Regions from separate parts of the Pseudoalteromonas sp. SG43-8 genome, predicted to be linked through region 2. Evidence: predicted binding sites of a transcription regulator. Region 2 holds the regulator's gene; the other holds the start of a gene.
The links. The regulator NrdR, encoded in region 2, represses ribonucleotide reductase genes. The targets are predictions, from matches to a motif close to AAACACNANATNTNGTGTTT.
Positions count from the first base shown of each region.

Region 1: a site for NrdR is predicted at 4,682-4,701, ahead of nrdA (class 1a ribonucleoside-diphosphate reductase subunit alpha). Genes of this name have one in related genera too.

Region 1 covers NZ_JACJEX010000001.1:865,963-881,357, forward strand. Annotated here, with positions in the region: gene gyrA (DNA topoisomerase (ATP-hydrolyzing) subunit A) at 146-2,845, opposite strand; gene ubiG (bifunctional 2-polyprenyl-6-hydroxyphenol methylase/3-demethylubiquinol 3-O-methyltransferase UbiG) at 3,022-3,732, shown strand; gene H5122_RS03945 (HAD family hydrolase) at 3,732-4,412, shown strand; gene nrdA (class 1a ribonucleoside-diphosphate reductase subunit alpha) at 4,821-7,103, shown strand; gene nrdB (class Ia ribonucleoside-diphosphate reductase subunit beta) at 7,169-8,299, shown strand; gene yfaE (class I ribonucleotide reductase maintenance protein YfaE) at 8,299-8,571, shown strand; partial or broken gene H5122_RS03965 (DUF1287 domain-containing protein) at 8,607-9,193, opposite strand; gene H5122_RS03970 (hypothetical protein) at 9,221-9,694, opposite strand; gene H5122_RS03975 (hypothetical protein) at 9,978-10,397, shown strand; gene H5122_RS03980 (hypothetical protein) at 10,451-10,798, shown strand; gene H5122_RS03985 (alpha/beta fold hydrolase) at 10,963-11,958, shown strand; gene H5122_RS03990 (tetratricopeptide repeat protein) at 12,104-12,532, opposite strand; gene H5122_RS03995 (hypothetical protein) at 12,732-12,911, opposite strand; gene H5122_RS04000 (YkgJ family cysteine cluster protein) at 13,192-13,581, shown strand; gene H5122_RS04005 (TonB-dependent receptor) at 13,797-15,395, shown strand, end outside.
Region 2 covers NZ_JACJEX010000015.1:44,950-60,344, reverse strand. Annotated here, with positions in the region: gene ribE (6,7-dimethyl-8-ribityllumazine synthase) at 1-374, opposite strand, end outside; gene ribBA (bifunctional 3,4-dihydroxy-2-butanone-4-phosphate synthase/GTP cyclohydrolase II) at 475-1,587, opposite strand; gene H5122_RS18025 (riboflavin synthase) at 1,617-2,270, opposite strand; gene ribD (bifunctional diaminohydroxyphosphoribosylaminopyrimidine deaminase/5-amino-6-(5-phosphoribosylamino)uracil reductase RibD) at 2,287-3,420, opposite strand; gene nrdR (transcriptional regulator NrdR) at 3,423-3,872, opposite strand; gene glyA (serine hydroxymethyltransferase) at 3,977-5,233, opposite strand; gene thrC (threonine synthase) at 5,505-6,788, opposite strand; gene thrB (homoserine kinase) at 6,800-7,735, opposite strand; gene thrA (bifunctional aspartate kinase/homoserine dehydrogenase I) at 7,745-10,162, opposite strand; gene H5122_RS17990 (response regulator) at 10,391-10,759, opposite strand; gene H5122_RS17985 (sensor histidine kinase) at 11,115-12,884, shown strand; gene rdgC (recombination-associated protein RdgC) at 12,987-13,904, shown strand; gene H5122_RS17975 (YgjV family protein) at 14,258-14,494, opposite strand; gene H5122_RS17970 (Crp/Fnr family transcriptional regulator) at 14,782-15,395, shown strand, end outside.

The sequences.
Region 1 (15,395 bases), on a different contig from region 2:
TTCCAGTAATTTAACTACTAAGCATGAATGCTCAATACACACCCACTAAACCTTTGACTTTTAGTGAATGAATATAACTTCATACCCTATTAATTTTTTTCAACAACATTAAAAAAAGCGGCCAAGGCCGCTTTTTCAATATCAATTATTCTGAAGGAGGATTATCATCCGCTACTTCATCAATAACCGTATCTACAGTTTCAACGTCTTCAATATCAATCAAGTCACTTTCTGTAACTTCAATCTCTTCTATACGTTGTAAACCAACTACTTGCTCTTCGTCAATAGTTCTGATCAAAATAACACCTTGGGTGTTACGTCCAACCGTAGAAACTTCATTAACGCGAGTACGTACTAAGGTACCACGATTTGAAATAATCATGATTTCGTCGTTGTCATCAACTTGTACAGCACCAACAACAGCACCGTTACGCTCACTCACCTTAATAGATACAACACCCTGTGTTGCACGGCTCTTAGATGGGTAATCTTCAAGTTGTGTACGCTTACCGTAACCATTTTCAGTTACCGTTAAAATAGCACCGTCAGTTTTTGGTACAATTAACGATACTACGCGTTGATCATCGGCCATTTTAATACCACGAACACCTGTAGCAGTACGACCCATTGGGCGAACACCTTTGAAACGAATCTCAGGGTTACCTTCTTCGTCTAATACTGGGTTACCGTTTTCATCAACAACTGTTGTTTCTTCAGCTTCTTTAAAGCGTACAACTTTACCTGCATCAGTGAACAACATAATTTCGTTGCTACCATCGGTAATATCCACCCCAATAAGGCTATCGCCATCATTTAAGTTAACAGCAATAATACCGCTTGCACGTTGACGACTGTAAGCCGTTAATGGTGTTTTCTTAACTGTACCAAATGCTGTTGCCATAAAGATGTATTTATCTTTTGCGTACTCACGTACTGGCAATATAGCAGTAATACGTTCATCAGCTTCAAGTGGTAACAAGTTAACAATTGGCTTACCGCGCGCTGCACGACTTGCTAGTGGTAACTGATAAACTTTAAGCCAATATAAACGACCGGCCGTAGAGAAACACAAAATAGTATCGTGTGTATTTGCAACTAATAGACGCTCGATGAAATCTTCATCTTTCATCTTCGTTGCTGACTTACCTTTACCACCACGACGCTGTGCTTCGTAATCAGACAATGCCTGATACTTCACATAACCTTCGTGAGAAAGCGTTACTACTACGTTTTCTTCAGTAATTAAGTCTTCAAGGCTGATATCGTGAGCAGCTGCATTAATTTCAGTGCGACGCTCATCACCATATTGCTCTTTAATTTCAACTAGCTCGTCACGAATAACTTCCATTAAACGCTCAGGAGTTGCCAAAATATAAAGTAGTTCAGCAATTAGTTCTAATAACGCTTGGTATTCGGTCAAGATTTTTTCGTGTTCAAGACCTGTTAGCTTATGTAAACGCAAATCAAGAATTGCTTGAGCTTGTTGCTCAGAGATATAATATTGACCATCGCGAATACCAAGTTCGCTTGCTAACCAATCTGGACGAGCAACATTATCTTCACCTGCTTTTTCAAGCATACCTTGTACATTACCTAATTCCCACGGACGCGCTGTTAAAGCAATTTTAGCTTCAGCAGGTGTAGGGGATTTACGAATAAGTTCGATAATTGGGTCAATGTTTGCAAGCGCAATCGCTAAGCCTTCAAGCGTGTGTGCACGGTCACGGGCTTTACGTAAATCAAATACTGTACGACGAGTTACTACTTCACGACGGTGAATAATAAACTCTTCTAACATTTCTTTTAAATTGAAACATTTAGGTTGGTTATTAATTAGCGCAACCATATTCATACCAAACACAGTTTGTAACTGAGTTTGTGAATACAAGTTGTTTAAAATAACTTCGCCTACGTCACCACGTTTAATTTCAATAACGATACGCATACCGTCTTTATCTGATTCATCACGTAGCGCACTAATACCTTCAATTTTCTTATCTTTAACCAGCTCAGCAATTTTTTCAATTAAACGAGCTTTATTAACTTGATAAGGAATTTCGTGAACGATGATTGTTTCACGGCCTGTTTTTTCATCGGTTTCGATGTCGGCGCGTGCACGCATGTACACTTTACCACGGCCAGTTAAGTAGGCTTGTTCAATACCCTTCTTACCGTTGATAATTGCAGCCGTTGGGAAATCAGGACCAGGAATATAATCCATTAACTCTAAAATAGTTAAATCTGGATTTTGAATAAGTGCCAAACAACCATTTACAACTTCAGTTAAGTTATGTGGTGGTATATTTGTAGCCATACCTACTGCAATACCTGACGAACCATTCACTAATAAATTAGGAACTTTCGTTGGTAAAACATCAGGGATGAACTCAGTGCCATCGTAGTTAGGAACGAAATCAACCGTTTCTTTTTCAAGATCGGCTAATAACTCATGCGACATTTTAGCCATACGTACTTCTGTATAACGCATTGCCGCTGCTGAATCACCATCAACCGAACCGAAGTTACCTTGGCCATCTACTAGCATATAACGCAGTGAGAATGGCTGAGCCATACGAACTATCGTGTCATAAACTGCACTGTCGCCGTGTGGGTGGTATTTACCGATTACGTCACCGACCACACGGGCCGATTTTTTGTAAGGCTTGTTCCAGTCATTACTAAGCTCGTTCATTGCAAACAAAACGCGGCGATGAACAGGTTTTAAGCCGTCACGTACGTCTGGTAATGCACGTCCTACAATTACGCTCATTGCGTAATCTAAGTAGGAGTTTTTTAACTCGTCTTCAATATTGACTGGCAGAATTTCATTGGCGAGATCAGTCATTTGATATCACATTCCTTCAGTATCAGCTCTCAACAACCCGGTATTGGGTATTAAGAGTATTGTTATTATTTCTAACAGCCATGCTATCACAATTAATTTTAATTTACAGGCGCAAAACTTTGCGATTTATCAATTTAGCCCTATATAATGGCCTCAGATTGACGAGGAAGTATTTTATGACCGAACATCAAAATGTAGATCACGCAGAAATAGCAAAATTTGAAGCCATCGCCGAGCGCTGGTGGGACCTAGACGGAGAATTCAAACCTCTTCACGAAATTAACCCATTACGTTTAGACTTTATAGCAAACAAAACGCAAGGTTTATTCGATAAAGAAACACTCGATGTTGGCTGTGGTGGCGGTATTTTAAGCCAAAGCATGGCGCGCATGGGCGCAAAAGTAACTGGCATCGACATGGGGCAAGAGCCTTTAACTGTTGCTAAGTTACACAGTTTAGAAACTGGCGTAAATGTAGATTACATAAAAGTGCCTGCAGAAGAGTTTGCATCACAACACCCAGAGGGCTTTGATGTAATAACCTGTATGGAAATGCTTGAGCACGTTCCCGACCCAGCATCTATCATTCATGCCGTAGCTGCACTTGCCAAACCAGGCGCAGACGTGTTTTTTTCAACCCTGAACAAAACACCTAAAGCATATTTATACGCTATTGTTGGTGCTGAAAAGCTTTTAAAAATGGTGCCTGAAGGTACACACGACCATAAAAAGTTTATAAAACCTGCGCAGCTCATTGCATGGGCAGAGCAAGCGGGTTTAAAAGTTCGTGCAAGTACAGGCCTTTCTTATAATCCACTATCAAAGCAATATACGCTCAATAGTGACGTTAGCGTAAATTACATACTGTACTTTGAGAAGTTAGCTTAATGGCTAACTCTCAAGCCCCCCTCCCCCTTATTGAGTACGATGCATTTTTATTTGATTTAGACGGCACTCTACTCGACACCGCTGATGATTTAGGTGCGGCTTTAAATGCAGTTCTCATTAATAATAAAATAGAGCCAGTTAGTAGTGATGTATACCGCCCTGCGGCATCTAACGGCGCAGGCGCATTATTAGAGGCTGGTTTTAAAGAGTTATGGGACACACAACCTCAAAGCGAACTTATTAAGCAATTAGTTGACGAATACGCTGCAAACATAGCAAATCACACGCATTGCTTCAGCGGTGTTGAATCGTTGCTTATTGCCCTTGATCAGAAAAAGATCAAATGGGGGATCATGACTAACAAACCAGGGTTTTTAACTGATCCTTTAGTGGCAGCAATTCCCGCATTGAAAAATGCTAGTGTAGTAATAAGTGGCGACACCTTAGCTGAAGCTAAGCCATCCCCTTTACCGCTGCTACATTGTGCAAAGCTTATGAGAGTGCAACCAAAACGCTGTTTGTACATTGGTGATGCACAGCGAGACATACAAGCAGGCAAAGCCGCAGGTATGCGCACAGCAACGGCACTTTGGGGCTACATACCAAGTATTGATGAAGCCAACAGCTGGAATGCTGATTTTAACTGGCAAAGCCCAATTGATGGTTTTAACCATATATAGTGCCATGTTAATTAATAAACACTATATATTGTGATTGTGTTAGTTTTTACGCAAAGCTTGCTGATAAAAAAAGCAGTCAAAATTTATTTTTAAAATGCGTAAATTTAGCAGATCATTAGTTGATTTTTGCATATTTCAACTTAAATGATTGTTCGAAGGTGAGTGTCTACTAACACAAATACGTTATCCCGAAGTTATCCACAAATAGGGGCAATTATGTCCCTTGCAAAACAACTCAGACCACACTATCTTGTGATCTCTAAATTGAACAACACCAGATATTGTGGCCAAATGTTATTCAATTAAATTCGCAAATATGGCGAAAATTATAATAAATGAGTATATAGCTTGCCTCGGCGAGGTATAAAGCATTGGTCAAAATACATAATTCCCAAGGAATACAGGCAAATGAACCAACAGTTATCTGTAAGCAAACGTGACGGGCGTAAAGAGCCTCTTGATCTGGATAAGATCCATCGCGTTATTGAGTGGGCCGCCGAAGGTTTAAACAACGTTTCGGTTTCGCAAGTTGAATTAAAGTCGCACATTCAGTTTTACGACGGTATTCGTACTAAGGACATTCACGAAACCATCATTAAAGCAGCAGCGGATCAGATTTCAAAAGAATCGCCTGATTACCAATACTTAGCTGCACGTTTAGCTGTATTCCATTTACGTAAAAAAGCGTACGGTCAATTTGAGCCACCACGTTTATTTGACCACGTAACAAAAATGGTTGCCGATAAACGCTATGATGCTCATTTACTAGTAGATTACACAGAGCAAGAGTTAGATGAGCTTGATGCATACCTTGATCATTCTCGCGATCTTAACTTTAGCTACGCTGCTGTAAAGCAACTTGAAGGTAAGTACCTCGTTCAAAACCGTGTATCGGGTGAAATATACGAAAGTGCACAGTTTTTATATATTTTAGTTGCGGCAAGCTTATTTTCAGATTACCCACGTGAAACACGTACTGATTACATTAAACGTTTTTACGATGCAGTATCTTTATTTAAAATATCTCTACCAACGCCAATTATGTCGGGTGTACGTACGCCTACTCGCCAATTTAGCTCGTGTGTATTAATTGAATGTGGCGACAGCCTTGATTCAATCAATGCAACGTCGTCAGCTATTGTTAAATACGTTTCACAACGTGCGGGAATTGGTATTAATGCAGGTAGAATACGTGCGCTAGGTAGCCATATTCGTAACGGCGAAGCGTATCACACAGGTTGTATCCCTTTTTATAAGCACTTTCAAACAGCGGTTAAAAGTTGTTCACAAGGTGGTGTACGTGGCGGCGCAGCAACATTATTCTACCCGCTTTGGCATTTAGAAGTAGAGAACCTACTTGTACTTAAAAATAACCGTGGTGTAGATGACAACCGCGTTCGCCACCTAGATTACGGCGTACAGTTTAATAAATTAATGTACTCTCGTTTAATTAAAGATGATTACATTACATTATTTAGCCCATCAGATGTGCCTGGCCTTTATGATGCATTTTTTGAAGACCAAGCTGAGTTTGACGCACTTTACGTTAAATACGAACAAGACGAGTCTATTCGTAAAAAACGCATTAAAGCCATTGAGCTTTTCTCTATGTTTGCGCAAGAGCGTGCAAGTACTGGTCGTATTTATTTACAAAATGTGGATCACTGTAATACACACAGCCCATTTATTTCTAAAGTTGCGCCAATTCGCCAATCTAACTTATGTTTAGAAATTGCATTGCCAACTAAGCCACTTAATAACGTGAATGACGAAGAAGGCGAAATTGCCCTTTGTACACTTTCTGCGTTTAACCTAGGTGCAATAGAGTCACTTGATGAGCTTGAAGAGCTAGCTGAACTTGCAGTACGCGCACTTGATAACTTACTTGATTTCCAAGACTACCCTGTACCGGCTGCTAAAAATGCAACTATGGGTCGTCGTACACTAGGAATAGGCGTAATTAACTACGCATACTACCTAGCTAAAAACGGTAAGCGTTATTCTGATGGCAGCGCTAATGCATTAACACATAAAACCTTTGAAGCTATTCAATATTACTTAATGAAAGCATCAAACGAGCTTGCTAAAGAGCGTGGCGCGTGTCCTAAGTTTAACGAAACAACGTATTCACAAGGTATTATGCCAACAGATACGTACAAACGTGATTTAGATAAAATTTGTGATGAGCCACTTCATCTTGATTGGGATACACTACGTGCAAGTATTAAAGAGCACGGTATGCGTAACTCAACACTAAGTGCATTAATGCCATCAGAAACATCGTCGCAAATCTCTAACGCAACTAACGGTATTGAGCCACCACGTGGACATATTAGCGTTAAAGCAAGTAAAGACGGTATTTTAAAACAAGTTGTTCCTGAGTATGAGCGTTTAAAAGATCAGTACGAGCTACTATGGGACATTCCATCAAACGATGGTTATTTACAGCTTGTTGGCATAATGCAAAAATTTGTTGACCAAACAATTTCTGCAAATACAAATTATGATCCAAACAAGTTCGAAGGCGGTAAAGTACCTATGCAAGTCTTATTAAAAGACTTACTAAGCGCGTACAAACTAGGTGTTAAAACCTTGTATTACCACAATACTCGCGATGGCGCCTCAGACTCACAAGAAGATGCTCCAGAAGTGGAAGATGACGATTGTGAAGGCGGCGCGTGTAAAATATAACTGCTGATTTTTATTTTAAGCGGGCATTTAGCCCGCTTTTTCTGATAGTTTTTTGAGTGATAAACATGTCTTATACTACTTTTAGCCGAAACCATAATAACCAAATGCAAGAGCCAATGTTTTTTGGCCAAACTGTAAACGTATCTCGTTACGACCAACAAAAATACCCAATTTTTGAAAAGTTAATTGAAAAGCAACTGTCTTTCTTTTGGCGTCCTGAGGAAGTAGATGTAAGTAAAGACCGTTTAGACTTTCAAGCATTACCAGATCACGAAAAGCATATATTTTTAAGCAACTTAAAATACCAAACACTGCTTGATAGTGTACAAGGTCGTTCGCCAAACGTGGCTCTACTTCCAATTGTATCGCTACCAGAGCTTGAAACATGGATAGAAACGTGGGCGTTCAGTGAAACAATTCACAGCCGTTCATACACGCATATTATCCGTAACGTAACACAAGCACCTGAGCTTATTTTTGATGACATTGTTAGCAACGATAAAATTAGCGAACGTGCTGATGCCGTAACTAAATACTACGATGACTTAATTAACTCTGTATCGCTTTACAACTTATACGGTGAAGGCAAACACGAGATTAACGGTAAAACAGTTATCATTAATTTATTTGAGCTTAAAAAGAAACTTTACCTGGCTATGATGTCGGTAAATATTCTTGAAGCGATTCGCTTTTACGTAAGCTTTGCATGTTCGTTTGCATTTGCTGAGCGCGAGCTAATGGAAGGTAACGCTAAAATCATCAAGCTAATTGCACGCGATGAAGCACTTCACCTTTCTGGTACTCAGCATATTTTAAACATTATGCAAGACGGTAAGGACGATCCAGAAATGGCGATTGTTGCTGCCCAGTGCCGCGACGAAGCAATTAAAATGTTTGTTGATGCTGCAGAGCAAGAAAAAGAGTGGGCCGAATACTTATTTAAAGATGGTTCGATGATTGGCTTAAATAAACATATTTTATGTCAGTACGTTGAATACATTACCAATGCACGTATGACTGCAATTGGTTTGCCAGCACAGTTTGAAAATAACAGTAACCCTATCCCGTGGATAAACTCGTGGTTAGTGTCTGATAACGTGCAAGTAGCACCACAAGAAGCAGAAATAAGCTCATACCTTGTTGGTCAAATAGACTCTCAAGTTGATGCATCAGAATTTGGTGATTTTGATTTATAATGAGTAGCAAGTCTACTGCAAGCATAACGCTTGCAGAAAACAGCCAGTGTATAGAATTTACCGCTGGCTGCCCTTCTCTTTTACACTGCTTAGAATCCATGAAAATAGACGTCGCATTCCAATGCCGTGAAGGCTATTGCGGCGCTTGTAGAGCAACTTTAGTGTCAGGCAGTGTTGAGTATAACGAAGAGCCACTTGCGTTTGTACGCGAAGGCGAAATACTGTTGTGCTGCTGTAAACCCAATGGCAATGTAAGTATTGATCTGAAATAAAAATCAATACTTACATCTATCGTTTATTAAACTTATCAATAGTGTGGAACGAACCGGTAATGTCCGGTAATTTTATAATCAAAAAGCATATCGCTTTTTTGCGGACCACGCCCTATATTATGCACAATAAGTGGGTTACCCGTATCTTGAGATAACTCATTAATCACCATACCTATATGAGGTAAATTACCTGGTAACATCCACGTTATTATATCGCCGGTTTTATAATCACTCACTTTGTTGGATATACTCAATACGTTTGCATGGCGCTCAAAGTAAGCTTGTAAATTTGGAACACGTCGGTGATCTATATTTTATCAGGCTTAGTTAAGCCCCAAATACGTTTAGATGGATACAGCGCAAAGTTTTTTTGCATGTCTTCATGCACGAGTTTCTGTAAATCAACACCTAACTTTCTATAACTTCTAATTATTACATCGGTGCACACACCTATATTTTTAGGTACATCCCCACCAGGGTAGCCAATAGAGCGATAAGCGCCGTCGTAAGTCACATCATGAGTTGTACGCTCAAGCAAAGCTGAAACAATATCTTCTTCAAACGATGCTGCATTACTATTAATACACGCTAAAGTAAGTAAACACCCAATAATTCTGTACATATAAACTCCTTTCAACCTAAAATTGAGTTACAGCGTTTGGGCTACGTGCCTAAGCACGTCTATTTTATTGCCTTTACTTGCAAATTGCGTATCCAGCGCATATGCCATTTTTTCAAGCGGAGCGTCATTGTATCCTACATGTTGGATTTCGCTAATGTAACGCATCATAAACGCGTCTGGACCAAGTTTAAGCCACTGCGCTACATGCACAAGCTCATGAAAATGAACCCTCAAATCTTTTGCAACCTCAGGAAGTAGATAATAGGTATTTTTATACGTTATACCCGCCGCGTCCATATCGACAAAATCACCTAGACCCATTTCTCGCAGACCCGCAAAGTCTGGCTTTGGTATTTGGTCTACAACAACGTAATACGCGTTTTTTAAAAACTCGCTAGAATAAAACCCATAAAATTCATTACTGAATTTATCACAACTCACTTTTTGACTGCTGTATTTTAAATTTGTAGCGTCAATCCAATTTTCTATTTGTTCTAGCACAGCTCCTCTCCTAAAGTACAAATGCAACACACCATGTATAAACCTTAATCTAATATTGTAGTAAATTTTTAACCAGCACTTTTAGTATTAACATCTAGCAACTTGCGAAGAAAATAGAACGCATAAAATATCTAAATAAAAAGCTCTAAATCAAAATTATCATACAAGCATAACCGGTCTATAAACAGTAAAACCCTTTTTTATACTTTTTAAAGTGTTATTATTTGTAACTAAAACAGTAACACTTAAAATCATGTATAATTTTACTAATACACTCTTTCACATGAAAGTAATACGTTTCAGTCTTATTGTCTTACTGGCCATATTAAGTAATACAGTAAATGCTGAAAATATAAAACCGTTCACATCAGATGGCTGTAGTGCTTTTCCGGATGGCACCACAAAAGATAAAAAGTTGTGGCTTGCATGTTGCAAAGCGCACGACTACGCCTACTGGCAAGGTGGCACTTATTGGCAACGTTTAGAAGCAGATAAAGCCTTGCAACAGTGTGTTATTGAAGCCGGCGAAACGAGTATAGCAAACCTTATGCTTGTTGGAGTTCGATTTGGTGGCAGTCCTTATATACCATCGACTTTCAGATGGGGCTATGGTTGGCCCTATCCTAGGTTATATCAAGCATTAACAGCTGATGAAATTAAGCAAATTGCTGCTTTAAAAACGGTATCAACTCAAACCAATTAATACATTGTGAAAAACTGGGTTATGCAAATAATATCAAAAGGAATTGTATCACTATGCTTATACTGCTAAGTATCATTTTAACTTTGTTTCCAACAGTAATATCTTATTTTGTTTCACGTAATTACGCTGAAAAGGCTAAAGCGACTAATAAAGGTGCTTACATCAGAGCAGTGCTTTGGCCTAGTGTTTTCTCGTGGACACTATTTGCTGCTGTTGGGCACGGTGCAATCATCTTCCCCTTACCTTCAACATTTGCGGTCGTGTTATATGTGTTTCTATATGACGAACGTGGTATCTATTTCCATCCTCACATATTTTTAAGCCCAACGATTCCAATAGCCGTTTATTTAATAAGCTATTTCAAATACAAAAAAGCGGCCAATAAAGAGCTAACGCCCTAGCCCACTGTTGGCTTATCAGTATCTTGTAAGGTCCAAAGCTGCACTTACTCCTGCTGTGCACTTCTTTGCTGTGAAACTACAACGTTATTATCTGAATATAAATGTGTAAATAATAGGTCTAGTAAATTAATAAAGCGTCATTACCAAAAATAACGAATTTACTAATGCACCTAGATATACAAAAAAGCCTTAAAGTAAAACCTGCTCACATCGTCTCATTTATTGTGTTTTTATTAATTTCAATATCTACGTTTACCGCTCAAGTATATGCAGCTGATGCTGTATGGCCTTCAAAAACCACTTACAAATATGCAAATGTAAATGGTAAAAAAATATTTTACCGAGAAGCTGGCGCGCAGCATAAGCAAACCATTGTACTTTTACATGGGTATCCGTCGTCTTCACACAGCTACCGAGAATTGATCCCACTCTTATCAGGTCGCTATCATGTGATTGCACCTGATTATTTAGGCTCTGGTTATAGCGCACGCCCAAACCCAAAAACTCAAAAATATACTTTTGAATTACTAGCTCAATACGTTGAAGGATTACTAACAACACTTAAAGTAAAGCGCTACAGCCTTTATATACAAGACTTTGGGGCACCTGTAGGCTTTAGAATGTTGTTAAATAACCCTAATAAACTTGATGCACTTATTGTACAAAATGGTAATGCGTATTTAGAGGGGCTAACCCTACCGAGGCAAGCATTTTTTAAAGCCGCGAATGAAGATAGTTCGAAAGCGCAGAGTGATAAAATTTATTCGTTCACATCTGATAAAGCCATTATTAATAATCAGTATTTACGAGACGTACAAAGTAACCCAGAAATAATGAGCCCAGATAGCTGGACGCACGATCTTCACTTTTTACAAACCAAAGCCGATAGAGTAATTCAAGTGCAATTGCTACAAGATTACTACAACAACCTTCTCGACTATCCAAAGTGGCAAGCTTATTTACGCAAGTACCAACCACCAACGTTAATTGTATGGGGTAAAAACGACCCTGCGTTTATAGCCGAAGGCGCTAAAGCATACTTAAAAGATGTACCGAACGCTGAACTGCATTTACTCGATTCAGGGCACTTTAGCGTTGAAGAAAAACCAGTAGAAATTGCAAAGTACATTATCGATTTTATGAATAAGCTAGCTCAATAGTAAGCCTTATATTTTGGTTTAGTATTTATAGCGAACATAAAAAAACGCTGAGGGTATAAACCATCAGCGTTTCATTAAATTGTACTAACTTAAGCTAAATCCAAATAAATAGTATTCAATATGGGTAACTCATACTTTTAAGTATTTACCCTTCTTCTTCAATAAGTGATTCTAGTAGATCGTGTATCTCAGCTTTAAGCTCTTTATCTTCAATTTTATTAGCACTAACCTTAGCATTTTGAAGATTTTTAATAGCCTCGTCTTTTTGACCAAGTTCTAGCTGCAGTGTAGCCATTGAAAAAGAAACCGACGACATGTGATCTTTGTTATTAATCGCAACAGACTTTTCTAATGCTTTTTCATAAGTCGTGATTGCCTCTTCTAGCTCTTCGGTAAAATCAGCTAAAGTTTCCCATTGTACTGGGTGATCTTTTGAAGTGTTTTCGTTTTCAATACAAATCGCTTTTAATTGAACAAATAAAGATTCAAATTTTTCTCGGTTATTTTTGTTAGCCGCCGCCATTAAATCTTCTGCTAGGTCATGTACCGCTTTATATATTTTTGTATTCATCATCACTGGTTATCCTTTAGTGCAGCTAAACTAATGTACTGACTCAATTTAGCTAAAATGTATCATTACAGTCATTATAAAATGTATTTAAACAACTGATTTATTTAATTTGGTGTATAGCGTAATAATACATTAATAATGAACATCGCGTAGGCGTTAAACACACTGTAATTAAACTTTATCGCAATTACTCTTAGTAACATCACACACTGAATAAACTTGCAACCCAATCCAACGTAAAGATGGTCGTAAACACTTTAAGTGCAATGACAACTATAAATAATAAGATGATTGCCGCTTTGGCTTTGCTACTTTTAAGGTTGTTCCAATATAATAACTTTGCATTAAATTCTGTTTTTAACTTAGTAACAGCTTCTTTCATAATTACATCCTACTTAGGGATCCCGCTCAGCAACATTTAATAACTACACAGCTACCCAAGCAGGTTTCATAATATTTTTCGCCACCTTAGAGTAAAGCATTAAATAAAGCCTGTACTATATAAAATGTAACAAGGGGTTTTAACTTAAGTTATTGTATCTAACTTTTTTACACACCCAAAAAGCAAACAATGGGGCAATTCAGTAGAGCGTTAATAATAAATTTGGTGCTACACTAATACCTAACTTAAATGTGTTAACAGCCAACTAAATTAGCAAATTATGAAAGAGTGCAACCAGTGTGGTAAATGCTGTATTAAATATGGTGGCGGCGACTTAAGCGCAACGAAAGAAGAAATAGGTTTATGGGAGCTCTTTAACCCCGAAATTTATGAGTACGTTAAAAACAACGAAATTTGGTTTGACCCAAAAACAGGCTTAAGACTTCAAGTGTGCCCATTTTTAGAAATTGCGCCTAAAAAGGAGCCTCTCGCTAAAAATATGTATACCTGCAGTATTTACCTTGACCGTCCAGAAGACTGCCGCCACTACCCTAGCCTTATTTCAGAGATGATCCGCGACGAATGCGAAATGATTGAATCTATAGATATAACAAACCAGACAAGAGCGCAGCATAAACTAGATTTGATAATGATAGATAGCCGCTCTTAAATACCCAGATAAACCTGCAGCGCTATGAGACTCGCACTTAAATAAATAGGTATTTCTATTAACATACCTATTATTATAATTTTTATAAAATTGGTTTAATCGTCATTTTTAGATCATTCATCGCAAAACACAAAGTTATACTATAACATTGTTGATTCACTGATTTTGCGGTGTTATATTATATCACAACATAATAACCGCGAACCAATATATCCATGACAAAGTTAACATTAATCTCCTCTGCTATTTTTTCTGTTTTATGTTCTCAATCAGCTTTGGCTGCCACTGTTACTGGTAAAGTAATGGATGATAAAAATCAACCAATCAAAAATGCCTCAATTCATGTGCATGGCAAAAACCAAAGCGTTAAAAGTAACGATTTAGGCGAATTTGCTATAGAAATCGATGCAAATAGCCAATTACATATTAGTAAAGACAACTACGTAGACTCTCGTATTGCTGTAAGCGAATCTTCAAATAATCTGTCTGTGTCACTTAAACCAACATCAGTTGAGACAGTGGTTGTTTATGCCTCTGCACTTCATAAAAATAGCCTCGAGATGATATCGCCAGTAAGCGTGCTCTCAGGTGATGAATTAAGAAATAAATCAAAACCAACTCTTGGTGAAACTCTAAAAGGTTTACCAGGCGTAAATGCAAGTTACTTTGGCCCTGTATCATCAAGCCCAATTATTCGTGGTTTAGATGGCCCTCGCGTTAAAATCACACAAAATGGATTAGATGCCAGCGATGCATCACGCATTGGCCCAGACCACGCAACATCAAGCGACAGCCTAGCAGCAGAACAAATTGAAGTATTACGTGGCCCAAGTACCCTACTTTATGGCTCTGGTGCAATTGGCGGTGTTGTAAACGTGGTTGATAACCGCATCCCTACAGACAATATCGACGAGCTTACGGGTGCTGCTGAATACAGCCACGATACAGTGTCAAACTCAAACACAGTAGCTGCAAAACTTGAAACAGGTAATGAAGGCTTTAACTTTCATTTTGATGGCACTAAGCGCAGTGGCGATGATTACCAAACACCTACCTTTACTATTGCCGACGATGATGGCGATGTAGAAACAGAGAATTCTGTAGAAAACACATTTATTGATAGCGAAACACTTAACTTTGGTACCAGCTATGTTGGCGATCATTTAACGATTGGTTTTTCATACGGTAGCATTGATACTGATTACGGTATTCCTGGGCATGAGCATCATCACGATCACGAAGGTGAAACTGAAGAAGAGCATGCAGAACATGAAGATGAAGCAGCTGAAGAGCCAGTTTATGCACATTTAGAGCAAGATCGCTGGCAAGGGCTTGTAAGTTACGCCCTTCATAATAACTGGATTGAAACCATCAACCTACGTGTTGGCTATACAGATTACTCGCACAGCGAAATTGAAGATAGCGAAATTGGTACTACTTTTAAAAATAAAACGACTGAAGCACGTTTAAATGTAGAGCATAAGTTTGCTGATTGGCACGGAATGATGGGCTATCACTACAGCGATTCTGACTACGATGCAATTGGTGAAGAAGCATTTACACCTGCAAGTGTAACTACAACTAACGCATTATATTTACTAGAAGAGCGTGAATTTGGCGACGTTACAATTGAACTTGGCGCACGTGTTGAAGATTACAAAATTGAAAGCCAAATCACGGCACACGAGCATAGCCACGATGAAGTAGAAATAGATCACAGCGACGAAGAAACCATTGGGTATAATGAAAGTTTTACCAATTTAAGTGCCTCTGCTGGTGCCATTTGGCAATACAAGCCGGGTCATAGTATCGCT
Region 2 (15,395 bases):
GCTTGTTCAATGCTTTCTGTGGTTAATACGCCAAATGCAACCGGGATATCATACTCAAGTGATACTTGCGCAAGACCTTTGTTTGATTCGCCAGCAACTAGGTCAAAGTGTGGTGTACCACCTCTGATCACTACGCCTAATGCGATGATTGCATCATACTCTTTTTTTGCCGCAACGCGTTTAGCCGCTAAAGGTAATTCTACCGCGCCTGGCACATAAATAACGGTAATGTCGTCATCTGATACGCCACCTGTGCGTTTTAGCTCATCAACAGCACCTGCAAGGAGGCTGCTACCAATAAAGTCATTAAAACGAGAAATGACAATGGCAAATTTTTTGCCTGGAGCGTACTTATTACCTTCAATAATTTTCATTTGATAACCCTAAAAATAAGTTCAAGCGGTTGCGATTGCGCAAAAATTGCTGCGCATCATACCATAAAAATAAAATAATAGCCTAGTTTAAGCGTGATGCTTATTGTGGCTCAACGTAATCAACTACTTCTAAATGAAAGCCCGAAAGTGCATGGTACTTTTTAGGGCGACTCATTAATCGCATTTGTTTAATTCCAAGATCGGCAAGTATTTGCGAACCTACGCCAACAGTACGAGATGTACCTTTGAATTTACGTGGCGTAACGCTTTCGCCAGCATCAGCTGCTGCAAATGCTTTCACAGTTGCCTCTAGCTCTTCAGTGCTTTCTTGCTTACCTAAAATAACTAAAGCACCTTCATTTTTAGCGATATAAGCCATTGCTTCTGAAAGGCCCCAGCTACGGTCAGCACTTCTGTCTGAAAGTAGAATATCGTTAAAGGTACTTTGCAAATGTACACGTACATTTGTCGGCTCTTGATCTTTTATATCGCCTTTGAGCAATACGTAATGTAATTGACCGTCAATTGTGTCTTTGTAAGTAACTAAATCAAATTCACCATGAACAGTTGGTAACTTACATTTTGCCACTTGCTCAATTGTTGTTTCGTTTAAGTTGCGGTATTCGATTAAATCAGCAATGGTGCCAATTTTAATATCGTGCTCTTTCGCAAAAACTTCTAAATCAGGGCGACGTGCCATAGTGCCGTCAGCATTAAGTATTTCAACAATAACAGATGATGCTTCAAGTCCAGCTAAACGCGCTAAATCACAGCCAGCTTCAGTGTGTCCTGCGCGAGTTAATACGCCACCAGGTTGCGCCATAATAGGAAAAATATGTCCAGGCTGAACAATATCACTTGGGACTGCGCCTTTAGCTATAGCCGCTTGCACTGTACGCGCTCTATCTGCTGCTGAAATACCGGTTGTAACACCTTTTGATGCTTCTATCGACATTGTAAAGTTAGTCGAAAATGCTGCACCATTGTTTTTAACCATTAACGGTAAATCAAGTTGCTCGCAACGCTCTTGCGTCATGGTTAAACAAATTAAACCACGGCCATGGGTAGCCATGAAATTAATCGCTTCTGCGCTAATATGCTCAGCTGCAATTATTAAATCGCCTTCATTTTCTCTATCTTCATCATCCATTAAAATAACCATTTTACCGGCTTTAATATCGTCGATGATTTCTTGCGCGCTGTGTAAATTCATAAATTTGCTCGTGTAAGTTGTCAGTTTCGTTATTTAATAAAACCCGCTTTAGCGAGTAAGCTCATCGAAATATCAGAGCCCGTTGGTTGCTCTGCACCCTTTATAAGGCGCTCTAAATAACGTGCAATTTGATCTACCTCTAAATTAACTTGGGTACCTACTTTAAAATGAGCAATTGTGGTTTGCTCACTCGTGTGCGGGACAATTGTTAATTTGAATTTATTGCCCTCTACAGCGTTTACTGTCAGGCTTATACCATCAATACATACCGAACCTTTGTACGGAATGTATTTCATTAAATTTTCGTCTGTTGTAAGCCAATATTCTGTTGCTCTGGCGTTTGCTGTAATACTTGTAATTGTTGCGATACCATCAACATGGCCAGACACTAAATGACCGCCTAAACGAGAAACAGGTTGCATGGCTTTTTCAAGATTCACCGTTTGTCCTAAAGCATAGTGAGCAAAACCGGTCAAACTAATCGTCTCATTAGATAAATCCGCACTAAAACCATCAATATGTTTATCAACTACAGTTAAGCAAACACCATTAGTTGCAATGCTGTCACCTAACTTTACGTCTGTCATATCAAGATCAGCACTTTGGATACGAATGGCTAAGTCGCCTTGTTTTTTTTGTAATAAAGCAATTTTGCCTGTGGCTTCTATTATCCCAGTAAACATAGCACTACTCTTTTTATTAAGTGATTTTAATGAGTTTTGACGCGGTGATACGTAAATCGTCACCAATGCGCGCACATTCATTAAATGTTAAATCAACGGTGTTTTGCATACTCGTCAATTCAGGAAAATTAACTAAACTTTTTGCATCATGGCCCATTAGTTTAGGCGCTAAATAAAAAACAAACTCGTCAACTAAATTAAGCTCTGTCATTTTACCAGCAAGTGTTGCGCCAGCTTCAAGCCAAACATTATTAAACTGCAGTTGCCCAAGTTTTTCTAAAACGGCTTGTAAATCAACTTTACCGTTACTTTCACTGACTTCAATATGCTTTACAAAATGCGGCCATTGCAATGATTTATCAACCTTAGTCGTAAATATTATTACATCACTTTGGATTTCAAATAAAGCAAGGTCAGGTGTTAAACGGTTTTGAGAGTCAATTATAACACGCACGGGCTGGCGAAGCGGCAAATCAGTAGGCAGTGTGCAAGGCAGCTCACTTAGTCGCACATTAAGTTTAGCATCATCGACTAACACTGTATCGGCACCGGTTAAAATAGCGCAGCTTTTCGCTCGGTATAATTGTACGTCTTGTCGAGCAGCAGGACTTGTGATCCACTTACTTTGCCCATTTTTAAGCGCTGTTTTACCATCAATACTCGCTGCCATTTTGCAAATCACATAAGGTAAGCCTTGCTCCATACGCTTAAAAAAGCCAACGTTAAGTGCGCGAGCTTGTGATTCGAGTAACCCGTAAGCAACGTCAATACCCGCGTCGCTCAGTATTTTAAGGCCTTTGCCAGCAACTTGTGGATTTGTATCAACCATAGCAGCAATTACTTTTACCACACCGGCAGCTTTTAAGCCTTCGGCGCACGGTGGCGTACGGCCATAATGACTACACGGTTCAAGCGTTACATAAGCCGTTGCACCTTGTGCATTTTTTCCAGCGACAGCCAGTGCATTTACTTCTGCATGACCTTGACCTGCTAATTGATGAAAACCCTCACCAATTATTTGATTATTTTTAACTAATACACAGCCAACATTAGGGTTAGGTGTGGTAGTAAATCGCCCTTTTTTGGCAAGTTCTATGGCGCGTGCCATATACATTTCATCATGTTCGGTAAAAGTAGTTTGGCTTTGCATTGTTACTCCCCTAAACGGGCAATTTCTTCGCCAAATTCGCGTATATCTTCAAACGAGCGATAAACAGAGGCAAATCTTACGTACGCTACTTTATCGAGCTTCTTGAGGGCTTCCATAATGCATTCACCAACCAAATGGCTTGAAATTTCTCGCTCGCCTGTAGCACGCAACTGCGATTTTATTATATTCACTACTTCGTCTACTTGCTCTGTGCTCACTGGGCGTTTTTCGAGTGCGCGATTTAAGCCATTTAATAATTTATCTTCGTTAAATGGTTCGCGGCTGCCGTCTTGTTTAATAACACGAGGCATAACCAGTTCAGCGCCTTCAAATGTAGTAAAGCGCTCGTGGCAGTCGTTGCACTCACGGCGCCTGCGAACTTGGTGGCCTCCGCCGACTAGGCGAGAATCAATAACTTTAGTATCTTTTGCGGTACAAAATGGGCAATGCATAGCTCGGTACTTCCGTTTTAAAACAAAAAAGACCGCTAAATAGCGGCCTTTTATCTTAGCAAAAAACTAAACAGTTGTGATCTAAATTACTGTTGCTTATAAAATTAAGCGTAAACAGGTAATTTTGCACAAATTGCTTTAACTTTTTCTTTAACTTGCGCCTGTACAGATTCATCAGTGATGTTATCTAGTACGTCACAAATCCAGCCAGCAAGCTCTTTTGATTCTTCTTCTTTGAAACCACGACGAGTGATTGCAGGAGAACCAATACGCAAACCAGATGTTACAAATGGTGAGCGTGGATCGTTTGGCACTGAGTTTTTATTAACTGTGATGTTAGCGTTACCAAGGGCTGCGTCTGCATCTTTACCAGTAATATCTTTATCGATTAGATCGAGTAGGAATAAGTGGTTTTCAGTTTTGTCAGATACGATTTTGTAGCCGCGCTCTTGCATTACAGCAACCATTGCTTTTGCGTTTTTAACAACTTGTGTTTGGTATACTTTAAATTCTGGTTGAAGCGCTTCTTTAAATGCCACTGCTTTTGCTGCAATAACATGACATAAAGGACCACCTTGGCCACCAGGGAAAACTGCGCTGTTAAGCTTTTTGTAGATAGCTTCGTCGCCACATGCAGAGATAATTAAACCACCACGAGGACCAGCAAGTGTTTTATGAGTAGTTGTAGTTACAACATGTGCATGAGGAACTGGGCTTGGGTAAACGCCTGCCGCAATTAAACCTGCAACGTGAGCCATATCAACAAACAGGTAAGCACCTACTTTGTCAGCAATTTCACGGAATTTAGCCCAATCAACAATACCTGAGTACGCTGAGAAACCACCAATAATCATTTTTGGTTTATGCTCAAGTGCTAGTGCTTCAACCTGTGCGTAATCAATTTCGCCCGTTGTTTCATCTAGTCCGTATTGAATTGCATTGTAAAGCTTACCAGAGAAGCTTACGTGTGATCCGTGAGTTAAGTGACCACCATGAGCTAAGCTCATACCAAGTACAGTGTCGCCTGCTTCTAATAGCGCTAGAAAAACAGCAGCATTAGCTTGCGAACCAGCATGTGGTTGTACGTTTGCGTAGTCAGAACCAAATAACTCGTTAGCACGGTCAATTGCTAATTGCTCAACAACATCAACGTGCTCACAACCGCCATAATAACGTTTGCCAGGGTAACCTTCTGCGTATTTATTTGTAAGCTGTGAACCCTGCGCTTCTAGTACGCGTGGGCTACAGTAGTTTTCTGAAGCGATTAGTTCAATGTGCTCTTCTTGGCGAGCAGTTTCTTTGTTTATCGCGTCAAATAACTCTGGATCAAAATCCGAAATATTCATGCTACGTTCTAACATTGGGGTCTCCTAGGGCAACGTGTATGGTGTTTTTTAGAGGCTTTATTGTACGCTTTAAACGACTCTTTGCCTACGCTCTTAAGTTGAGGATATTTAAACAGGGATTGAAACTATTTCACAGACTTTTTAAGATGATATTTTCTTATAAAACCATAACGATTTTAAATGAATGCTATTTCCTACATTTAATTAGTAAATGCAATTCACTAGCTTTAATAGCCTAAAGTTATAAAAAAAGGCGGCTTAACCACCTTTTTTTCAATTAATTAACTTAGCCAAGTTTAGCAAGTATTTCTCTACGTAATGCGTCGTAATCGGCCTTTATATCGCTTGCTAGGCATGGTTTTGCTAGTGCGTCGCTAAGTGGTTTTGGCATACCTAATTCAATATTTAAAATACCCTCTACGCTTTCTTTAAACTTAGCAGGGTGAGCGGTGGCTAAAAAGATACCCGCGGCCCCTGGCGCTCGATTTTCAACAAGACCTTGGTACGCAATAGCAGTGTGAGGCTCTGCAACATAACCCGTTTGTTGAATTTTTTTCATCACCGATTGCGTGTCTTCCTCGTTTACGCTAGTTGAATAAAAGTTATCGTAGCTAAACCAGTTATTATCTAACATTGTTTGCACACGCGGCCAGTTGTTTGGCTTACTTACATCCATTGCATTTGAAAGCGACTCAAGTGTTGCGTTTGGCGTCCAGGTTTTATCAAGCATAAAGCGCGGCACAGTATCATTTTGGTTGGTTGTTGCACTTAATTTACCTACAGGTAAGCCAATAACCGCACCAATCATTGCAGCACATACATTACCAAAGTTGCCACTTGGCACTGATATATGCGCTGTTGCGCGTTTTTCTTTTGGTAGTTGTGCAATGGCCTCAAAGTAATAACAAACCTGAGCAACTAAACGGCTAATATTAATTGAATTAGCAGAATTAAGCCCAAGTGTTGATTTAACTTCTTCATCTAAAAAGGCATTTTTAACCAACTCTTGGCAATCATCAAAACTGCCATCAACTGCGTAACAATGAATATTGTTACCTAACGTAGTAAATAGCTTTTGCTGAGCAAGTGAAATTTTGCCTTTAGGATATAAGATGACAACATCGATATTCGGCTTGTTATAAAAAGCATGCGCAACGGCTGCACCAGTATCGCCCGATGTTGCAGTTAAAATAGTTACTTTTTCATCTTTATTAAATTGCGCTAAACACTCAGCCATAAAGCGACCACCAAAGTCTTTAAACGCAAGCGTAGGACCATGAAACAACTCTAAGCAGTATGTATTCTCTTCAACTTCCACCAGCTTAACTGGAAAGTTAAATGCATTTTTAACCATTTGTGCCACAGTGTCGCTTGGCAGCTCATCACCAATTAGGTGAGATAATATTTTGCCACTGCGTGTAACAAAGTCCATATCAAGCAATGCATCAACATCGGACAGTGGGGCAAGGGATTCTGGGAAAAACACACCTTGATTACGACCCAAACCTGTTTTTACGGCTTCAACGAACGACACTTTTTGTGAGCTATCTTTTAAATTATGTAATTGCATGACTACCTATCCTATAAAACTGTTAATTGACGCGTGCCGTCGTTATCTAATTTACAAATGTGGCAAAAGCCTTGCTCGTTAATGTAATTTGCCTCTAACCACTGCGCGCATTGCTGTGCAGCTTCAAGTGTTTTACATACACTAAACAAGGTAGGTCCTGCGCCCGAAATACTCACTATTTCAGCGCCCAGCGCTGGTAAGCTTGCTTTGGCTTCACTAAAACCTTTAATAAGCGGTGCGCGGTAAGGTTCTGCTATTTCATCTTTCATTATGCTAAGCGCATCGTCAAAACGATTAGTTAACAGTAAGCTACTAAATGCCGATAAACGCTGTGCAAACTCAACACTTGCATGCATGCTCAACTCTTTTGGTAAAACCGAGCGCGCTTTAGCAGTGTTGAGTGAAAAACCAGGGAACGCAGCAACGTAGTACCAATTATCATCAACAGGCAGTGCAATCGATTTATCAGGGATCAAATCACCTGTTAATTGCAAACCACCTAAATAACATGGCGTGATGTTGTCGTAATGACGACCACCGCTCACTACTGCTTCAAAGTCAGCCATAAGCTCAATAAGCTCAACCTGACTTAAGTTAGTTTGTGCAAACTTATCAAGAGCTGCAAAGGTAGCCACGACCGAGCATGCACTAGAACCAAGTCCAGATCCAATTGGTAAATTCTTTTTAAGCTCGAGCTTTACGCTTGGCATATCAGGCGCTACATGCGCTCTAAAATGTACTAAACACTGGTACGCTAAGTTTTCATTCGCATCACTTGGTAACTTGTGAGCGTAGTTGCCAGTGCAAATAAATTCGTCACTTGGTGCTGCACTTACAACGGCTACATCGCCTAATAAACTACCATCAATTGGCGCAAGCGCTGCGCCAAGTGCATCAAAACCCACTGCAAAATTACCAATAGACGCCGGAGCATATACTTCAATCATAACGAGCTCCTAGCGCGATAGTGTTTTTAAAATATCAGCAAATACACCCGCTGCTGTTACTTCAGAGCCGGCACCATAACCACGAATTACAAACGGACGTGGCTGGTAGTATTGGCTTAAAATAGCAAGCGCGTTTTCGCCATCGCGAATTACATTAAGCGCATGTTTTTCATCAACAGCCTCAATACCTACTTTACAGTGACCTTCTTTAATTGTACCTACATAACGAAGTACCTTTCCTTCGCTCGCAGCACTTTGAATGCGGTCATTAAAATCAGCATCTAGGCTTGGTAGTTTTGCCATAAACTCATCAACGCTATCACCTTGTGCAAAACCTTGTGGTAATACTGACTCAACTTCAATATCACTTAGCTCCAACTTCATACCGGCTTCGCGAGCAATGATCAGTAACTTACGTGCTACATCGGTACCCGATAAATCATCACGAGGATCTGGCTCAGTAAAACCGCTTTCTTTGGCTTTAATAGTTGCCTCAGAAAGTGATAAACCATCTTGAAGTGCGCCAAACATATACGAAAGTGAGCCAGATAAAATACCGCTAAACTCTAGTAACTCATCACCGGCACCAAATAATGACTGCAAGTTATCGATTACTGGTAAACCTGCACCAACGTTAGTTTCGTATAAAAATTTACGATTATTCTTTTGCGTAGCAGCTATTAAATCTTGGTAATACGTGTATGAGCTTGTTGTCGCTTTTTTATTAGCTGCAACCACATGAAAACCTGCATTTAAAAAGTCTACGTACTGCGCAGCAAGTGCATCTGAAGATGTACAATCTACTAATACCGGATTCACTAAGTGGTTTTGCTTAACAAATTGCTCTACTAATTTTAAATCAAATGCTTGCTCAGATGAGGCCAATTTTTGCTGCCAATCACTAAAAGCGATGCCTTCGTTATCAAGGTGTAATTGACGAGAGTTAGCAACACCATACAAGTTAAGTTTAATATTACGCTTTTCAAGCCAAGCTTGCTGGCGCTCAAGCTGATTAATAAGCTCTTGCCCTACTAAGCCACAACCTAGTAAAAACACATCAATTGACGGCACATGCGTGAAAAAGTTTTCATGGCATATTTTTACAGCGTCATTACATAACTCACCATCAATTACCGCAGAAATTGCACTTTCTGTAGAATCCTGTGCAATTGCCACAATATTTACTTGCGCTTGTGCAAGCGATGCAAAAAACTTAGCCGCTAAGCCACGGTGTGCGCGCATGTTGTCGCCCACTAAAGTAACAATGGCTAAATTACGCTGTACTTGTACAGGCTCAATAAGCCCTGCTTGTAATTCAAGCTCAAATGCAGTTTGTAACGCATCCAGTGCAAGTGCTAGGTCTGTTTCGTGCACACAAAAACTAATGCTAAATTCACATGATGATTGCGTGATCAATACAATTGATACGTTATCGTGAGCAAGCGCATTAAATACCTTAGACGCCATGCCTACTTTACCTTTCATGCCTGGGCCTGAAACAGTTAGCATTGCAAGGTCTTGTAAGCTCGAAAGCGCTTTTACTGGCTCATCAGATGAATAATCGTTACCAATTAATGAGCCTTGTGCGTCTGGGTTATGCGTATTTTTAATTTCGCATGGCACGCCTGCTTTAGCACACGGTAAAATTGTTTTAGGGTGAAGTACTTTTGCACCAAAGTAAGAAAGCTCCATCGCTTCTTTATAAGATAAAAAATCTACTTTAGTGGCTTTTTTAATATAACGAGGATCAGCACTGTATACACCATCAACGTCTGTCCAAATTTGGCAAATTTCAGCTTCTAAACATGCTGCTGCAATTGCTGCTGAGTAGTCTGAGCCATTACGGCCAAGCGTTGTAAGCTCGCCCTTGTCATTACTCGCAGTAAAACCAGGCATGATATAAATAGTTGCAGGATTTTCTTTAAGCACAGCTTGAAAGCGCGCTTTACTTATTACTAAATCAGCCTCGGCGTCGATATAACCACCCGTTGAGGCGATACAGCTTGTTGCTTCTAAGTATCTTGCATCGTGCGAGTTCAATAAAGCCTGCATTAAAGAAACGCTAACGCGCTCTCCAAAGCTAATTACAAATGCGCGAACTTGATCAGGGCAACACTGTATAAGCGACACGCCATCTAATTTATTTTTAAGTTCCATTAGATCTGGCCAGCTTGTAACTACTACGCCACTTTTTTCAACGTCAGCTTTTAAGCCTTCACAACGGCTAGCTAAGGCTTGCCATTGCTGCGAAAAATCTAAGCCTTGCTCTGCGGCACTTGCAAGTGCAACTAGCGAATCGGTCATTCCACCTGGAGCAGAAAGCACCAATAACATTTCATCTTTTAACTGTGCTTTAACTAACTGAGCTACCTGTTGTAAGCATGCATAATCGGCAAGTGAAGACCCACCAAATTTTAAAACTCGCATTGTTTATGTTCCTCATCCCATAAAACGAAAAAAGGCCTGTGTTCTAAGTGAACACAGGCCTTTAAATTTGTTGCACCGACCTATGCCACTATCCAGTAAGAATGATGGTTGTAATAATAATGGTCAGTACGCGATTAATTGTTTTCATATGTTAAGACTGCCTTAACAAAGGCTATGCTGTCAACCCTAAATTAAAAGATAAAACAGCCTTTTTTAACATGAAAAAACCTAATGAATGCCAAATTTATGCAATATTTCATTCAAGCTTGATTTATTAATAGGTTTATCAATAAAATCAATTGCGCCAAGCTGGGCGACTCGTTGCTTCATTTTTTCCTGTATATCAGCAGAAATAACCAACACAAAGCACTCTATTTTTTCTGTTTTTATAGTTTCAAGTACTTGTATACCATCAACCTCTGGCATGGTGAGGTCTAGGCACAGTAAATCAAAGTTTTGTGCTCTTAAAAGATCGAGGGCGTTTGCTCCATTTATAGCTTGTTGTATATCTGCGTCTATACACTCATTTAAACACCGCACGACTTGTTTACGAGCAACAGCAGAATCATCACAGACTAATATCGAAAATTTCATCATGTTTACTACTACACAACCATCAAAGTTATTAAAAGACCATCTTCCTTTGCACTAAGGACACTTTAACACGCATCTAAATACTTAGCGCATTAATAATTCAATGCAATAATAAATATAGAATTAATTCATTTAAATGTGATTAACGAAACTAAATTCTAATCAAACTTACAAAACTTAACGTCTAACGAATTTACTAATTCATAGCTGAGTTTAATTACATTAATACTACATACCTACTTAATTAGATTTATCTTATTAAATTTTAACTTTTTTATTTATTTTTAGAGGTTTATTGACTAACTTTTAAATTACAATAGTAACGTTACAAAAATAACAAAGGATGAACAAGTCACTCATGTTACAAAAAAGCCTTTCTAAGAAGCTACTAACAAGCGTTTTATCCGTTTATTTTTTGCTTACCTTCGTAGTGACTTGCGGACAGGTGCTTGCTGAATATCTCAATACTAAAGACTATATACGTGATGAATTAAGTACATTACAAAAAACCTTTAGTCGTAGCTTAACACGTGCAATTTGGGAGCTTAATACCAAGCAAACAATTACAACAGCAGAAGGTTTACTCGCCATTCCCATGATTGAAGGGATTATTGTTCGAGATGACAGCGGCGAAATTATTTCACAGTTAGGGCGCTCGCTCGACATACATAAGCTATATAACCAACAGTTAGTACAAGAAGAAGCTATTTTAGAAGACGCGAAATCCGGTCTGTTTGGTTATACCTTTCCACTTATTTTTGAATTTTCTGGCCGTGCTACCCAAGTGGGTGACGTTACCTTATTTTCTAGCCGAGAAGTTGTTTTAAGCCGAATTATGGTATCAATCTACTTTTTGATTGGTAATGCGATGATTAAAACCACCTTTTTAATCATTTTATTTTTAATGGCATTTAGAAAGCTTCTTACAGATCCCTTAGCTGAGCTCACTGAGCAACTAGAAAACCTAGAATTAGATGAGCTAGAAGGACAACACATTGAAATAGAAACAGAGGAGCATAACGAACTAAAAGTAATGGAGCAGTCGTTTAACAAACTAATAGATAAAGTGGTTCAGTATAGGAAAGAGCTTGAGCACACCCAAAAAGAACTCATTATTAGTAACGAAAAACTCGATCATCACAACATACAACTTGAGCAAGACGTAGCCCGTAAAACATCAAACTTAAGCCAAGCAATGATGGAATTACAACAGCAAAAATACGAACTTGAAAAGCAAAAAATTGTGCTCACTGAAGAAATAGACTTGCGCCGCAGCACAGAGCAAGAGCTAATTACAAAACAAACTGAATCCCAACGTTATATAGAAGAATTAAGCCTTGCACAGGAACGTTTATTAGGCACAGAAAAAATGGCCGCACTAGGCGGACTTGTGGCGGGTATTACACATGATATAAACACCCCTATTGGGATAGGTGTAACGGCAATATCGTTTTTGCAAGAACGCTTAAATAAACTCGAAAGTGCTTATAGTGAAAAAACACTTTCACCAAAAGCACTAGAAGAATTTATTAACGAAGCAAAACAAAGTACAAGCTTGTTAACCACTAACTTAGATAGAGCCTCAGAGCTTATTGCTAGCTTTAAGCAAATAGCGGTCGATCAGGCCAGTGAAGCAGTAAGAACTATTAACTTTAAAGATTACACTAACGAAGTAATACGATCACTGCATCCAAAACTAAAAAAGACATCTCACACAATAAAATTAGAATGCCCTGATGATTTAGTTTTAAATTTACCTGCAGGTGCCATCAGCCAAATTTTTACTAACTTAATTATGAATTCACTGATTCATGGCTTTGAAGGTAAAAGCAACGGTGTGATGGATATCAAAATAAGTGCAGATGACACTAACTTGACGATTGATTACAAAGATGACGGTAACGGTGTTACCAGTGAGCAATTGAAAAAGTTGTTTGACCCATTCTTTACGACTAAGCGCGATGAAGGCGGAAGCGGATTAGGTACCCATATAATGTTTAATTTAGTTAAACAAACTCTTAGCGGATCTATTGATGCAACGAGTGAACCTGGCAAAGGCCTACGTTACTATATTCAATTTCCAAAGAACATGGCTAAGCCAATGCCTATTTTTGAAAAATATGAATAAAAAAAGTTCATATATTAAATTTATTAGTAACAAATCAGTCATTTCGAGATGCTGTTTTTATTGCTATGATTGGACAAATTTTTCAAATGGATCAATTCCCCTATGTGGTTTAGTAACCTTATTTGTTACCGCTTTAAGCAAGACGTTTCATACACCCAAGAAGATTTTGATAAAGCATTAGAGCAAGATTTATTTCGCCCATGTACTGGTCAAGAGCTTGCAACATTTGGTTGGACGAAAGCGTTTGGAAAGCATGGCGAAACACTATCGCATTTTTCTCAAAAAAGTATTTTAGTTTGCGCAAAACGTGAAGAAAAAGTACTCCCAGCTTCTGTTATCAACGAACTAGTTGCTGAGAAAATTGATCAGATAGAAGCCGAAGAAAACCGCCCTGTTAAAAAGAAAGAAAAAGACGAATTAAAAGAAAACATTCTTCATACTCTTCTACCCCAGGCATTTAAAAAGTCGAGCTTACAATTTGCCTTTATTGACCAAGAAAATGGCTGGGTGGTTGTAAATAGTGGCAGCTTTAATAAAGCTGAAGAGCTACTGGCACTACTTCGTAAATCGTTAGGAACGCTCCCAGTTGTACCTGCGTTTGCTAACTACGACCTAGATGTATTCTTAACTGATTGGTTAACTAACTTTAGTACACCAGAAGGCTTTGCTATTGGCTCTGACGCTGAGCTTGAAGAAGCTGACGATAGCGGCGCACAAGTAAAACTAAAAGGCCATGATCTGGCATGTGATGAGGTTAAATCGCACTTAGAAAGTGGTAAACGCGTAACTAAACTGGCACTTGATTGGCAAGAACGCCTTAAGTTTATGCTGCAAAACGATGGCTCTATCAAGCGTTTAAGCTACTCTGAAACTCTAAAAGAAGAGAACGCAGATATTCCTAAAGAAGATATGGCTTTAAAACTTGATGCTGACTTTATTTTAGCTTCTGAGGAAATAAAGCAATTACTTGAAGAACTAACGGCTGGCTTAGGTGACGTTGAAGATTTAGAAAAAGCGTAAATACCACCACAACCTACATAAATATTTAAACGCTTTGAAGCATTAAATAGAGCCATATATAAGCAGGTTGGTATAACAGATAAAAATCCGATAGCAGTTTACTGCTATCGGATTTTTTAATGGAATTTTAGAAGCACTTATTTATATATTTGTTATCCGCGAACAGAATTTAGCTAACGTTCGGCGTATTAAAACCTAAGGTAATCATCTTTCAGTAAGAGGTTACAGCATGGTTCAAAGGTAAGTTATGTAGAGTGATATGAGATTATCTGTACTCACTTCAAGCCGGACGGTACAAAATAAGTTTTGATTTTAATTAAAATCATTAACTTATTTCGTGCAGATAGCTCATTTTAGCTTTTAACGTCTTCAGCTTTAGGTTGGCGATATATTTTTATAATGTGGTATAAATTTACAAGCGACAATAAGCCGTTGGTAAAAATAACAGGTACTGCGCCAATGGCAACACCGTATGCAGTAAATACAATACAACCAAACATGTTGTACCAACGCAGTTTTACTACATCTGTCATTGTTAACGATGCAACCAATAAAGCTGATGCAATATAACCTAAATATTCCCAACTCAATTGTTCTCTCCTAGCCTTTAGGTTAGCATTACATGCACTGCTAACTTATGGCACTTATAAGTATTGCAAAGTTACAACAAAATAAAAAAGCTAACTTGCTTAAAAACCTGAAAAAGTTTGCCGGAAAATACCAGCAAATTCTTAAATCATTACACGGGAAATGAAGGTAAAATAATACTATTAGCAAAGCTAATAATATTAGTAGCAAGTTAGCGTAAATTCTTAGTGTCTTAATGCTAACGTCATTAAGATGTAATAAATAGGACAAATGTCCGAAGAGCACATTGATGTTTCAATACCATTTTTCTAGTTACCTTGTTGATCAGCTTTTAACCTTTGCCGGTAGTAGCTATCAACAATCAAAAAAAGAAGTTCTGATCCATCAAGATCAGCCTTTAAGCAAGCTTGTGCTTGTACGCAGTGGCACTGTGTCGTTTAGTTACGACGTAGGTAATGGACGACGCCTGCTGTTAGGACAATTGGATTGTAACAACACCCTTATTGGTGAAATAGAAGCGCTAAATAATAATCCGTGTATTTATACGGTAACGTGCTTTAGCGATGTAACTTATAATCTTATTGAATTAAGACATTGGCGTGCTCTGCTGCTTGAAAAACCAGAACTGAGTTTATACACCGCACAAACTATTGCGGCTAAATTTCAGGAAAACCAAAAAATCAATTTAGATAAGCTACTACTACCATTGAGCTACAACATAGCCAAAGATTGCTTACTAAGAGCCGAGAACAACAACCCTACGCTACTTAGAGCCTATCCAACTGTAAATGCTGAAGCCGAACGCTTTGCTACCACTGAGCGAGCTTACAGACGTGTTGTTACAGAACTTGTCGAAAAAGGCTTGGTACTTAGAAGTAACGATGGCTTACAAGCAGTCGATAT